DNA from 2 places in the Massilia sp. WG5 genome. Region 2 is predicted to be linked to the other one. Evidence: predicted binding sites of a transcription regulator. Region 2 holds the regulator's gene; the other holds the start of a gene.

Region 1 (5,372 bases), 510 kb from region 2:
GAGCGGAGAAAGCGGAGAAAGCGGAGAAAGCGCATCGGCCGCGCGCCGTGCCGGCGGGAACTCGATCGCGAACACGGTGTAGACCTGTTCGCGCGAGCGGCAGCGGATCTTTCCGTGCCAGGCGTGCACGATGTCCTTGCACAGGGCCAGGCCGATGCCGGCGCCGGTATGCGCCGGATACGAATAGAAGCGCTCGAAGATGTAGGGCAGCTGCCTGGCCGGGATCCCGCAGCCGCTGTCCATCAGCAGCAGGCGCGGGCGCTTGCGGGCGCCGTCGACGATGATGCGGACCTTGCCCTTGCCGGCGCGCTGCAGGGCCTTCAGCGCATTGCGCAGCAGGTTGAGCAGCACCACCGCGCCGAGCTCCTGGCGGCCCAGGAAGGCGAAGTCGCTGCGCACCACCACGTTCACCTGCTGGCGCTGTTCCTCGGTGACGAAGGGGTAGCGCTCGATCACCGCCTGCACCATGTCGGCCATCCAGACCCGCTCGCTGGGCGCCATCTGCTGGTTCATCGCCGCTGCCGACAGCAGGAACAGGTCGATCATCTGGTTCATGTGGCGCACCTCGAAACGGATCCGGGCCAGCGCGCCCGGCACGCCGTCCTCCCAGCCGGAGGCCGCGCGCTCGATTCCGCGCACGTTGGCGGAAATGCTGATCAGGGGCGTGCGCAGCTCGTGCGACACCATCCCCAGCGCCTGCGCCATGCCGGCCAGTTTTTCGCGCGCCAGCACCCGCCGCCCGATCTTCGTGAGGGCCACGATCACGATCGTGAAGACATAGATCGGCGCCTGCTCCAGCACCAGCGGAAAGGCGTGGAAGCCGTCGGCGGCGGCCTGCGGATCGCCGAACCCGATGTACAGGATGCAGGCCAGCAGCGCGCCGGTGGTGCAGGAAGCGAGCGCCCACAGCGAGTCGAACTGAAACAGCAGGATCAGGGAGAGCAGCAGCGACTCGCCCCACACCGCGGAGCCGTGGTTCATCAAGAACATGTAACTGAAGAAAAACGGCATCACATAGGTCACGCTGACGAATTCGTAAATCCGTAAGCAATTTCCCTTGAATTTGCGCGGGAACAACAAAGCCGGAAGGCAAAGAACGAATCCCAACATCCGCAGGTCCAAGCTCTCGAACTTTTGCGGGAACCAGCTTGTCCAGATGAGGTAGTAGGCCGGCATGCCGATGCAGCCGACCCAGGCCAGGAAATGCAGGCGTACGACGGCGTTTTCCTGCTGCAGCTCCTGGCGCAGCAGCCACCTCAGCATGGCAGGCCGGGTCGTCTGCAAGCGCGCCCTGATCGGCGCACTGATGCGCGCAAAACTCCTGTACAGCAGATTCTTCACTCGGCAACTCCCGGTCCTGGACCGTCTGTGTTCGATACTTGTCAATTCGAAATTGATCTCACTCAATTCTCGGTTGAGCTTGACGGAAATCGCTCAGCCCAGGTTGATCTCGGTCAATTGTGCGTCGAACTGGCGAGCTCATGCCTTGTGTATGGACACAATGAAATTTTTTTGGAGAAAAAATATGACCACGATCAGCACCGCCCAAGCCCTGCACCGCAGCGCTACCCTGCACATGCCCGCCTTCGTTGCGCGCAGGATGGACGAGCACCATGTCACCCGGATCGAGCAACTGATGGGCGGCGAACACGTGCATGTCTGGAAGCGCCCGGGGCCGGGCGCAGTCATACTTGCGGGTAACGACTACCTGTGCCTGTCGCGCGAACAAAGCCTGGTCGACGCCCAGCTCCGCAGCCTGCAGGACAGCGTCGGCCAGGCCCTGATGTCGGCTGTCTACCTGCAGGCGGGCAGCCAGCAGCACCGGCTGGAAGAAAAGTTTGCCGATTTCCTCGGCTGCGAGGAAACGATCCTGGCCCAGTCCGGCTGGGCGGCGAATGTGGGCCTGATGCACAGCATTGCCGAGCCGGGCGTGCCGGTCTACCTGGACATCATGGCGCATGCGTCGCTGTGGGACGGCGTGGCGCTGGGCGGGGCCAGGGCCGTACCCTTCCTGCATAACAACATGGATCACCTGCAGCGCCAGCTGAACAAGCATGGCGCCGGCGTGATCGTGGTCGATGCCCTGTACAGCACCGACGGCAGCCTGGCGCCGCTGCACGACGTGGTGGCGCTGGCGGAAAAGACCGGCAGCGTGCTGGTGGTCGACGAATCCCATTCGCTCGGCACCCATGGTCCGCGCGGGGCGGGCCTGGTGATCGGGGCCGGGCTGGAGGAGCGCGTCCATTTCCGCACTGCCTCGCTGGCCAAGGCTTTCGCCGGCCGCGCCGGCATCATCACTTGCTCCAGCCGTTTCAAGCCGTATTTCCTGTCCGAGTCGCGGCCGGCCATCTTCAGCTCCTGCCTGCTGAACCACGAACTGGCCTGGTTCGACGCCGCCATCGACGTGGTCGAGCGCGCCGATCTGCGCCGCGCCGCGCTGCGCCGTATCACGGACGAGGTGCGCGCCGGCCTGGGACAGCTCGGCTACTGCATCGACGAGGGCAGCGAGCAGATCATCGCGCTCGAAGTGGGAACCGAACCGCGGACCCTGGTGCTGCGCAAGGCGCTGGAGAACCGCGGCATCCAGGGCGCCGTGTTCTGCTCTCCCGCCACGCCGAAGAACCGCGCGCTGGTGCGCCTGACCCTCAACGCCGGCCTGCGCAGGCACGAGATCGTGAAGCTGCTGGCCGCCTGCGCCGACATGCGCGAGGAGGTCGGGCTCGAGAGCTGGACCTCGACCCTGCGCCGGCGCCGCGTGCATTGATTGCTTCTGACTCACAAAGCCAGAAAGTTGGCTCCTAAAGGCAGGCACAAAATCGTGGAGGTTTGGCGCTTTCGCTTACGCTTGATAAAAAATTATTAAGTGGTGCGAAGGAGACAAGCGTGCAAGACAAATACAAGCTGGTTGGGCCGATCTACGATTGGCTGAGTGCCTTCTACAGCGGCAAATCCATCCACAAGTGCAAGATCGCGATGCTCGATCGGCTCCAGCCCGGCGACAGGGTGCTGTTCGCCGGCGTCGGCCACGGCCGGGATGCCGTGTACGCCGCCCAGCGCGGCGCCGAGGTCACCGTGGTCGACCTGTCCGAGACCATGTTGAAGAAGTTCTCGGCCAACCTGGCGAAGGAGGGCGTGGAAGAGGGACTGGCGCTCCCGATCCGCCAGGTCCACAGCGACATCATGCAGGTCGAGGAAGTCGAGCGCTACGACATGGTGGTGGCGAACTTCTTCCTCAACGTGTTCGACGAAGACATGATGGTGCGCGTGCTGCAGCACCTGATCCGGCTCGGCAAGCCGGGTGCGCGGGTGGTGGTCGGCGACTTCTCCTTCCCGACCGGGAACGTCCTGAGCCGCCTGGTGAAGACCCTGTACTGGTATGGCGCGGTCGGCTTCTTCTGGCTGTTTGCCGGGAATGCCTTCCACAACATCTACAACTATCCGGAGTGGATGAAGAAGCTGGGGCTGCGGATCCAGGAGCAGAAGCACTACAGGCTGCTGCTCCTGAACTGCTACTGGTCGGTGCTGGGCGAAAAGCCGGCCGCATGAGCGAGTCCGCCCTCGCGCTGGGGCGGCCGGCCGCCGCCCACCTCGATACCGCCGTCCAGGCCGGCCTGGCGAACCGCATCGCCTGCCTGAAGCAGTACGGCAGCCACCCGATGTCCTTCTCGACCATGCAGCCGGACATGGCCTACTTCGAGCTGCCCGGGGTCGGCTACATCGCCTACGCGCAGTACTGGGGCATGCAGTTCGCGCTGGCCGATCCGGTCTGCGCGCCCCAGCAGCGCGAACAGCTGCTCGACCGCTTCCTCGCGCGCTTCCCGCGCGCCGTGTTCGTCCAGGTGAGCAAGGCGGTGGTCGACCACCTGCATGGGCGCCACGGCTACTACGGCACCCAGTTCGGCAGCGAATCGAAGATCGACCTCGCCGGCTGGAGCCTGCGCGGCGCGCGCAAGCAGATCATCCGCACCGCCGTCAACGGCGCCGCCGGCGCCGGCATCGAGATCCGGGAGGGCGGCTTCGACCATGACGTCAGGCGCATCTCGGACGCCTGGATCCGCACCCGGCGCTGCAAGGACAAGGAGATCCGCTTCCTGATCCGGCCGATGATCGTCGACTACCGCGAAGGCACGCGCTACTTCTACGCCTACCTGCATGGCGAGGCGGTCGGCTTCATCTTCTTCGACCCGATCTGGCGCGACGGCCGCCTGGCCGGCTATGCGCCGAACATCTCGCGCTCGTCCGCCAACTTCCGCCAGGGCCTGTGGTATGCGCTGATGGCGCATGCGCTGTCCGTGTTCAAGGAGGAGGGCGTGCCCTGCGTCGACCTCGGCCTGGTGCCGCTGCAGATGGGCGGCGAGCTCGAGCCGCAGGAGTCGCGGCTGCTGCGCATGGCGATGTCGGCGATCCGGGAAAGGATGGACTTCCTGTACAACTTCAAGGGCCTGGAGTTCGCCAAGTCGCGCTTCCAGGGGCGTATCGAAAAGACCTACTGCTGCCACCGCAACGCCATGCCGGCGCTGGCGATGACGGCCATGTTCCGGCTCACCCGCATCATCTGAACCATGACAATCACTCCATTGAGCGTGCCGGCCGCCCTGTCCGGCAAGCGCATCCTGCTGACCGGCGCGACCGGCTTCCTGGCCAAGGTCGTGCTCGAGAAACTGATCCGCACCGTGCCCGGGCTCGGGGGCGTGGTCCTCCTGATCCGCGGCGGCCCGGACGGCAATGCGCGCGAGCGCTTCCAGCGCCAGGTGGCGTCGTCCTCGATCTTCGACAGCCTGCGCGCCGAGCGCGGCGCGTGGCTGGAGAGCTTCTTCGCCGAGCGGATCGAGTGCCTCACCGGCGAAATCACGGAACCGCATTTCGGCCTGGGCGAGGATGGCTTCCGCGAACTGGCGTCACGCACGGACCTGGTGGTCAACGCCGCCGCCAGCGTGAACTTCCGCGAACCGCTCGACCAGGCCCTGCGGATCAACACGCTCAGCCTGCGCCACCTGGGCGAGCTGGCGCGCGCCGCCGATGCGCCTCTGGTCCAGGTCTCGACCTGCTACGTGAACGGCTACCGGCGCGGCGACATCTTCGAGGACGAAGGCCACAAGGACGGGCACGGCGATGTCGAGGCGCTCATCGACGCCCTGCAGCGCAAGATCGACACGGTCAAGGCGCGCTACACGGATTCACCGGCGCAGGAGGACGCCCTGACCGCGCTGGGCATCCGCGAAGCCAACCGCCACGGCTGGAACGACACCTATACCTTCACCAAGTGGATGGGCGAGCAGCTCGCGATGCGGGGCATGCGCGGGCGCCCCCTCACCATCGTGCGGCCCTCGATCATCGAAAGCACGCTGAAGGGACCGGTGCCCGGCTGGCTG
Region 2 (5,372 bases):
GCGGCCCGCCGGCGTAGCTGCGTCCCGACACCGGGATCCCGGACAGGAAGGCGCCCAGCGACACGCCCTGGAAGAAGGCCGCCGTCATCGAACCGCAGATGAAGGCCAGGTCCCAGACCGGGCGTTCGCGGTCGTTCGCCTTGAAGCGGAATTCGAAGGCCACGCCGCGGAAGATCAGGCCCACCAGCATAAAGATCAGCGGCAGGTAGAGGCCCGGCAGGATCACCGCGTAGGCGACCGGGAAGGCCGCCAGCAGCCCCTCGCCGCCCAGCACCAGCCAGGTCTCGTTGCCGTCCCAGATCGGCGCCACCGAGTTCATCATCACGTCGCGCTCGCGCCTGCCCGGCACGAAGGGGTACAGCATGCCGATGCCGAGGTCGAAGCCGTCCAGCACCACGTACATGAAGACGGAAAAGAAGATGATGCCGGCCCAGACTGCGGTGATGTCGATGTCCATATCAGGTCATGTTGTCTTCGTTGACGGAAGCGTCCGGCTCGGGCACCGACAGCGGCCGCGCCGGCGTGCGTCCCCTGCCCGGCCCGCCCTGCGGCGCGCGGGCCAGGTCGAAGGCCTGCGGGCCCTTGCGCACCAGCCGCAGCACATAGGCGATGCCGACCCCGAACACGAACAGGTAGGCCACCACGAATACGGCCAGGCTCAGCGCCAGCGGGCCGACGGAAATCTTCGATGCGGCGTCCGCGGTGCGCAGCACGCCGTAGACGATCCAGGGCTGGCGTCCGACCTCGGTGGTGATCCAGCCGGCCAGCACCGCCAGCAGGCCGGCCGGCCCCATCCACATCGCCATGCGCAGGAACAGGCGCTGCTCGAACAGCCGTTTTTTCACCCGCAGCCACAGGCTCCAGGAGCCCAGCGCGATCATCAGGAGACCCAGCCCGACCATCACGCGGAAGCTCCAGAAGAGAATCAGGGAATTCGGCCGCTCGTCCTTCGGGAATTCCTTCAGGCCCTTGATCTGGCCGCCCCAGCTATGGGTCAGGATCAGGCTGCCGAGGCGCGGGATGCCGACGGCAAATTTCGTTTCCTCGTCCTTCATCGACGGAATGCCGAACAGCAGCAGCGGCAGCGGCTTGTCGCCCTCGTTCTGCCAGTGGCCCTCGAGCGCGGCGATTTTGGCCGGCTGGTGCTGCAGGGTGTTCAGGCCGTGCATGTCGCCCACAACGGCCTGGACCGGCGCCACGATCAGGACCAGCCACATCGCCATCGACAGCATGGTGCGCACCGCATCGTTGCCCCGCCCTTTCAGCAGGTGCCAGGCGGCCGAGCTGCCGACGAACAGCGCGGTCGACAGGAAGGCGGCGATCGACATGTGCACCAGCCGGTAGGGAAAGGAGGGATTGAAGACGATCTTCAGCCAGTCGACCGGCACCATGCGGCCCTCGACGATGGCATAGCCCTGCGGGGTCTGCATCCAGCTGTTCGAGCCGAGGATCCAGGTGGCGGAAATCAGCGTGCCGAGCGCGACCATGCAGGTGGCGAGGAAGTGCAGCCCGGGTCCGACCCGGGTCCAGCCGAACAGCATCACGCCCAGGAAGCCGGCTTCCAGGAAGAAGGCGGTCAGCACCTCGTAGGCCAGCAGGGGTCCGGTGATGGACCCGGCGTAGTCGGAAAAATAGCTCCAGTTGGTGCCGAACTGGTAGGCCATCACGATGCCGGAGACGACACCCATGCCGAAGGTGACGGCGAAGATCCTCAGCCAGAAGTGGTACAGGTCGACGAAGACCCGGCGCTTCGTCTTCAGCCAGCACAGTTCCAGCACGGCAAGGTAGCTGGCCAGGCCGATGGTAATGGCCGGGAACAGGATGTGGAACGACATCGTAAACGCGAACTGCACGCGCGCCAGGTCCAATGCCGCCAGTCCGAACATGAAAGTCCTCCCGTGATGTCGTGTCCCGAATCTAGCATGGGCCAGTGTGCGCACGATTGGCAGGATGACAATGCTCGCCCCCGCCGGGCTGTTGGAAATGACACGAAGTACAAACAAGTCCTTGACTAAAAGCCAAGGAGACGGCCCCGTGCGTGGCGACGGGCCGTATAATCCGGTATCGACCGCCATCCGACTCTTCACTTCCGATGATCCAGGCTATTTCCATCCAGAATGACAGCAGGCCCCTGAACGTCTCGGCGCTGAAGGCCAGCTGCGCAGCCTGCAGCATGCACCAGCTGTGCCTGCCGATGGGCCTGGAAAATGCGGATATCGACCGCCTCGACAAGATCATCGGCCGCCGCCGCCGGCTCGAGCGCGACGAGGCGCTGTACAAGATGGGCGAGCCCTTCCGTAACCTGTACGCCGTGCGCTTCGGGCATTTCAAGACCTACCAGGTGAACGCGGCCGGCGAAGCCCAGATCACGGGCTTCCAGATGGCCGGCGAGCTGCTCGGCATGGATGCGATCAGCGGCGACCGCTATCGCTGCGATGCGGTGGCGCTCGAGGACAGCGAAGTCTGCGAGATCCCCTTCGCCAACCTGGAAGAGCTGTTCGGCCAAGTCCCCGCCCTGCTGCGCCATTTCCACCGCATCATGAGCAACGAGATCACGCGCGAGCAGAATGTCATGCTCTTGCTCGGCAATATGCGCGCCGAGCAGCGCTTCGCCGTTTTCCTCGTCAACAAATCGGCCCGCTACGCCGCACGCGGCTATTCGCCCACCCAGTTCGCCCTGCGCATGTCGCGCGAAGACATCGGCAACTACCTGGGGCTCACCATCGAAAGCATCAGCCGGCTGCTGTCGCGCTTCAAGAAAATGGGACTGGTGGCGATCGACAAGCGCGAAGTGAGCCTGCTCGACCTGCCGCGCCTGAAGGCGATGGCGGCCGGCACCGAGCAGTGCAGTCCGATGGCGTGAGCCCGGCATGGCGTCCGGCTGCCGCCCAGGCCGCGCAAACCCCAGGCAAGTCAACCTACTTGACGCTGGGAATTGGCGTCGCAACAACTCGGCCTGACTGCATTTCTCCTTTTTCGACAAAGAGTCGTTGCGGCTTTGCGACCGCAAAGCTTACCATCGGCCAGGCGGACAGAGCAGTGTCCACCATCTTTGTCGGTTTCTGGAGAAACAGTCATGACCAAGCGAAGAAACTTCCTTCGGATTGCCTCCCGCGTGGGCGTCTCCGTATGCGCCGGCGCGGCGCTTCCATGGCTCACGAGGGCCCAGGCCGCGACCAGCGCGAACGTGCATTACATCGATCCGACAGTCGCCGGCCCGGGCGACGGCACGCTTGCCAGCCCGTTCCGCTCCTGGACCAGCGTTTCCTGGACGCCCGGCCACACCTATCTGCAGAAACGGGGCACGACCTATTCCGGTGTCTTCCAGCTGTCGGCGAGCGGCGTGCCGTCCCAGCGCATCACGATCGGCGCCTATTACCGATCCGACGGCAGCGACGATGCGTCAAGGCCAAAACCGGTCATTGTCCTGCCGGCCGCGCCCACCGCGCCGGCCGACGGCGCCTCGATCGCGGTGTTGAAGCAGGAGCGCGATTTCGTCACCTACCGCAACCTGGACATCCGGAACAGCGCCTTGCCGGAAGCCAGCGACGCGGCGATCATCTGGCTGGGCAATAACTGCGTGTTCGACAACTGCAGGCTGACATCGAACTGCGCCGGCGTGTATATGTTCAATAAAAGCCACACGACCGTCTCCAACTGCGTGCTCGACGTCATCAGTAACAGCGCCACATATGCCAACCACGGGATCCTGGTGGCCGCGAACCTCACCGTCGACGACATCCGCCTGCTCAACAATACCGTCCGCCACCACGGCGGCGGCACCGGGAGCTCGCACGGCATCCGCTGCGAAACCTACAGCAGCGACACCTTCCTCACGCATCTCGTGATTCGCGGGAACCGCGTTTCTCCGCCGACCGGCGTCGCCTACAGCACGAACCCCAGGGCGATCGGCGTCTACCTGGTCCAGGGGGCCGGCGCCACCTTGGACAAGAATACCGTAAGCGGGATGCTCACCGGCATCCTCATCAACAGCGGCGATGGCAACTACGTCGGCAACAATAACTGCAGCAACAATATGAATTTCGGCATTCATATCAGCGGGCTCGCCAGGAATTACATGATCGAGAACAACGTCTGCAATGCGAATGGCGGGGATTTTGGTCCGAGCTGGTACGGACGCGGCATCGAGCTGACCTCGGCGGGGCCGGATGCCGTATCGGGGCACACGATCCGCTACAACACCTGCAAATCCAACCGCAACTACGGCGGCCCGCTGGACAATGGTTCGGAAGGGGTCGGCATCGGCCTGGATAACGGGACCAGCAAGTGTTCGATCTACGGCAACGTCATCTCGAAGAACGAGGGAAACGGCATTCAGGTGTACGGCGGCGGCGATCCGGCCAGGTGGCCCGACACGGGCGGCCATACGATCAGTTCCAACAAGATGGATTCGAACTGCAGCTTCTCCAGGCTGAACCGGCGCAGCGGAGGAACGACGCCCAGTTCATTCCAGGCGCACATCGCGCTGGTCTATGTCTACGGCAGCCCTACCCTCGTTGCCAAAAACGCTTTCTCGGGAAGCACCAGCATGAAGGTCTACACGGATGGCTCGGACTCGAACGTTACCGTCGCCTGATATGCATGGAAACTTGCCAAGCGCCGGACATCGGCGCACGATGAGTTCATCGGCTTTAACCACCCACGAGAAGGAGACTGGCGATGATCAAGGTGAGCGTGATGTATCCGAATGGCCCCGAGGCCCGTTTCGACGACGCCTACTACCGTGAGCAGCACATGCCCATGGTGAAGAAGCTGATGGGCGACTACTGCAAGTACTACACGGTCGACAAGGCGATCGCCGCCGGCCCGTCCGCCCCGGATGCACCCTACATCGCCATGGGCCACCTGTTCTGCGATTCCGTCGACGCCTTCCAGGCCGGCTTCGGGCCGCACACGAAGGAGATCATGGCCGACATCCCCAACTACACCAACCAGACGCCGGTGATCCAGATGAGCGAGGTGGTGGTCGGCTAAGCGACAGCCTCAGCCGCCGTCGCTTCCGGCAATGCCGGGAACGACGGCGCAAGCTTGCAAGGTCAAGCCTTCTTCTGCCGGGCGATCCAGCGATCGACGATCTGCCCCAGCACGTCCAGCGGCACCGACCCGTTTTTCAGCACCACGTCATGGAAGGCCGGCAGCGAGAACCTGTCGCCCAGCTCCTGCTTCGCTTTATCGCGCAGTTCGATAATGCGCAGCATGCCGATCATGTAGGCGCAGGCCTGGCCCGGCCAGGCGACATAGCGCTCGACTTCCTGGGCGCCGATGCCGTAGTCGATCGCCTGCTGGCGCGTCCATCCCTTGCTGTGCAGGCCGGTGTCGACCACCAGGCGCCGGGCGCGGAACAGCTCCGA

Evidence for each region. The regulator FNR, encoded in region 2, switches genes on or off when oxygen is low (the NO sensors DNR and NnrR bind a similar motif). The targets are predictions, from matches to a motif close to TTGATNNNNATCAA.
Region 1: the regulator FNR is predicted to act here: its motif matches at 1,445-1,458, upstream of cqsA (alpha-hydroxyketone-type quorum-sensing autoinducer synthase).

The regions. Positions count from the first base shown of each region.
Region 1 is NZ_CP012640.2:791,046-796,417, reverse strand. Features, by position in the region: gene AM586_RS03435 (sensor histidine kinase KdpD) at 1-1,341, opposite strand, end outside; gene cqsA (alpha-hydroxyketone-type quorum-sensing autoinducer synthase) at 1,526-2,764, shown strand; gene AM586_RS03425 (class I SAM-dependent methyltransferase) at 2,827-3,546, shown strand; gene AM586_RS03420 (DUF2156 domain-containing protein) at 3,543-4,559, shown strand; gene AM586_RS03415 (fatty acyl-CoA reductase) at 4,563-5,372, shown strand, end outside.
Region 2 is NZ_CP012640.2:1,305,180-1,310,551, forward strand. Features, by position in the region: gene cydB (cytochrome d ubiquinol oxidase subunit II) at 1-457, opposite strand, end outside; gene AM586_RS05660 (cytochrome ubiquinol oxidase subunit I) at 459-1,886, opposite strand; gene fnr (fumarate/nitrate reduction transcriptional regulator Fnr) at 2,093-2,863, shown strand; gene AM586_RS05670 (right-handed parallel beta-helix repeat-containing protein) at 3,077-4,597, shown strand; gene AM586_RS05675 (EthD family reductase) at 4,681-4,995, shown strand; gene AM586_RS05680 (DUF885 family protein) at 5,058-5,372, opposite strand, start outside.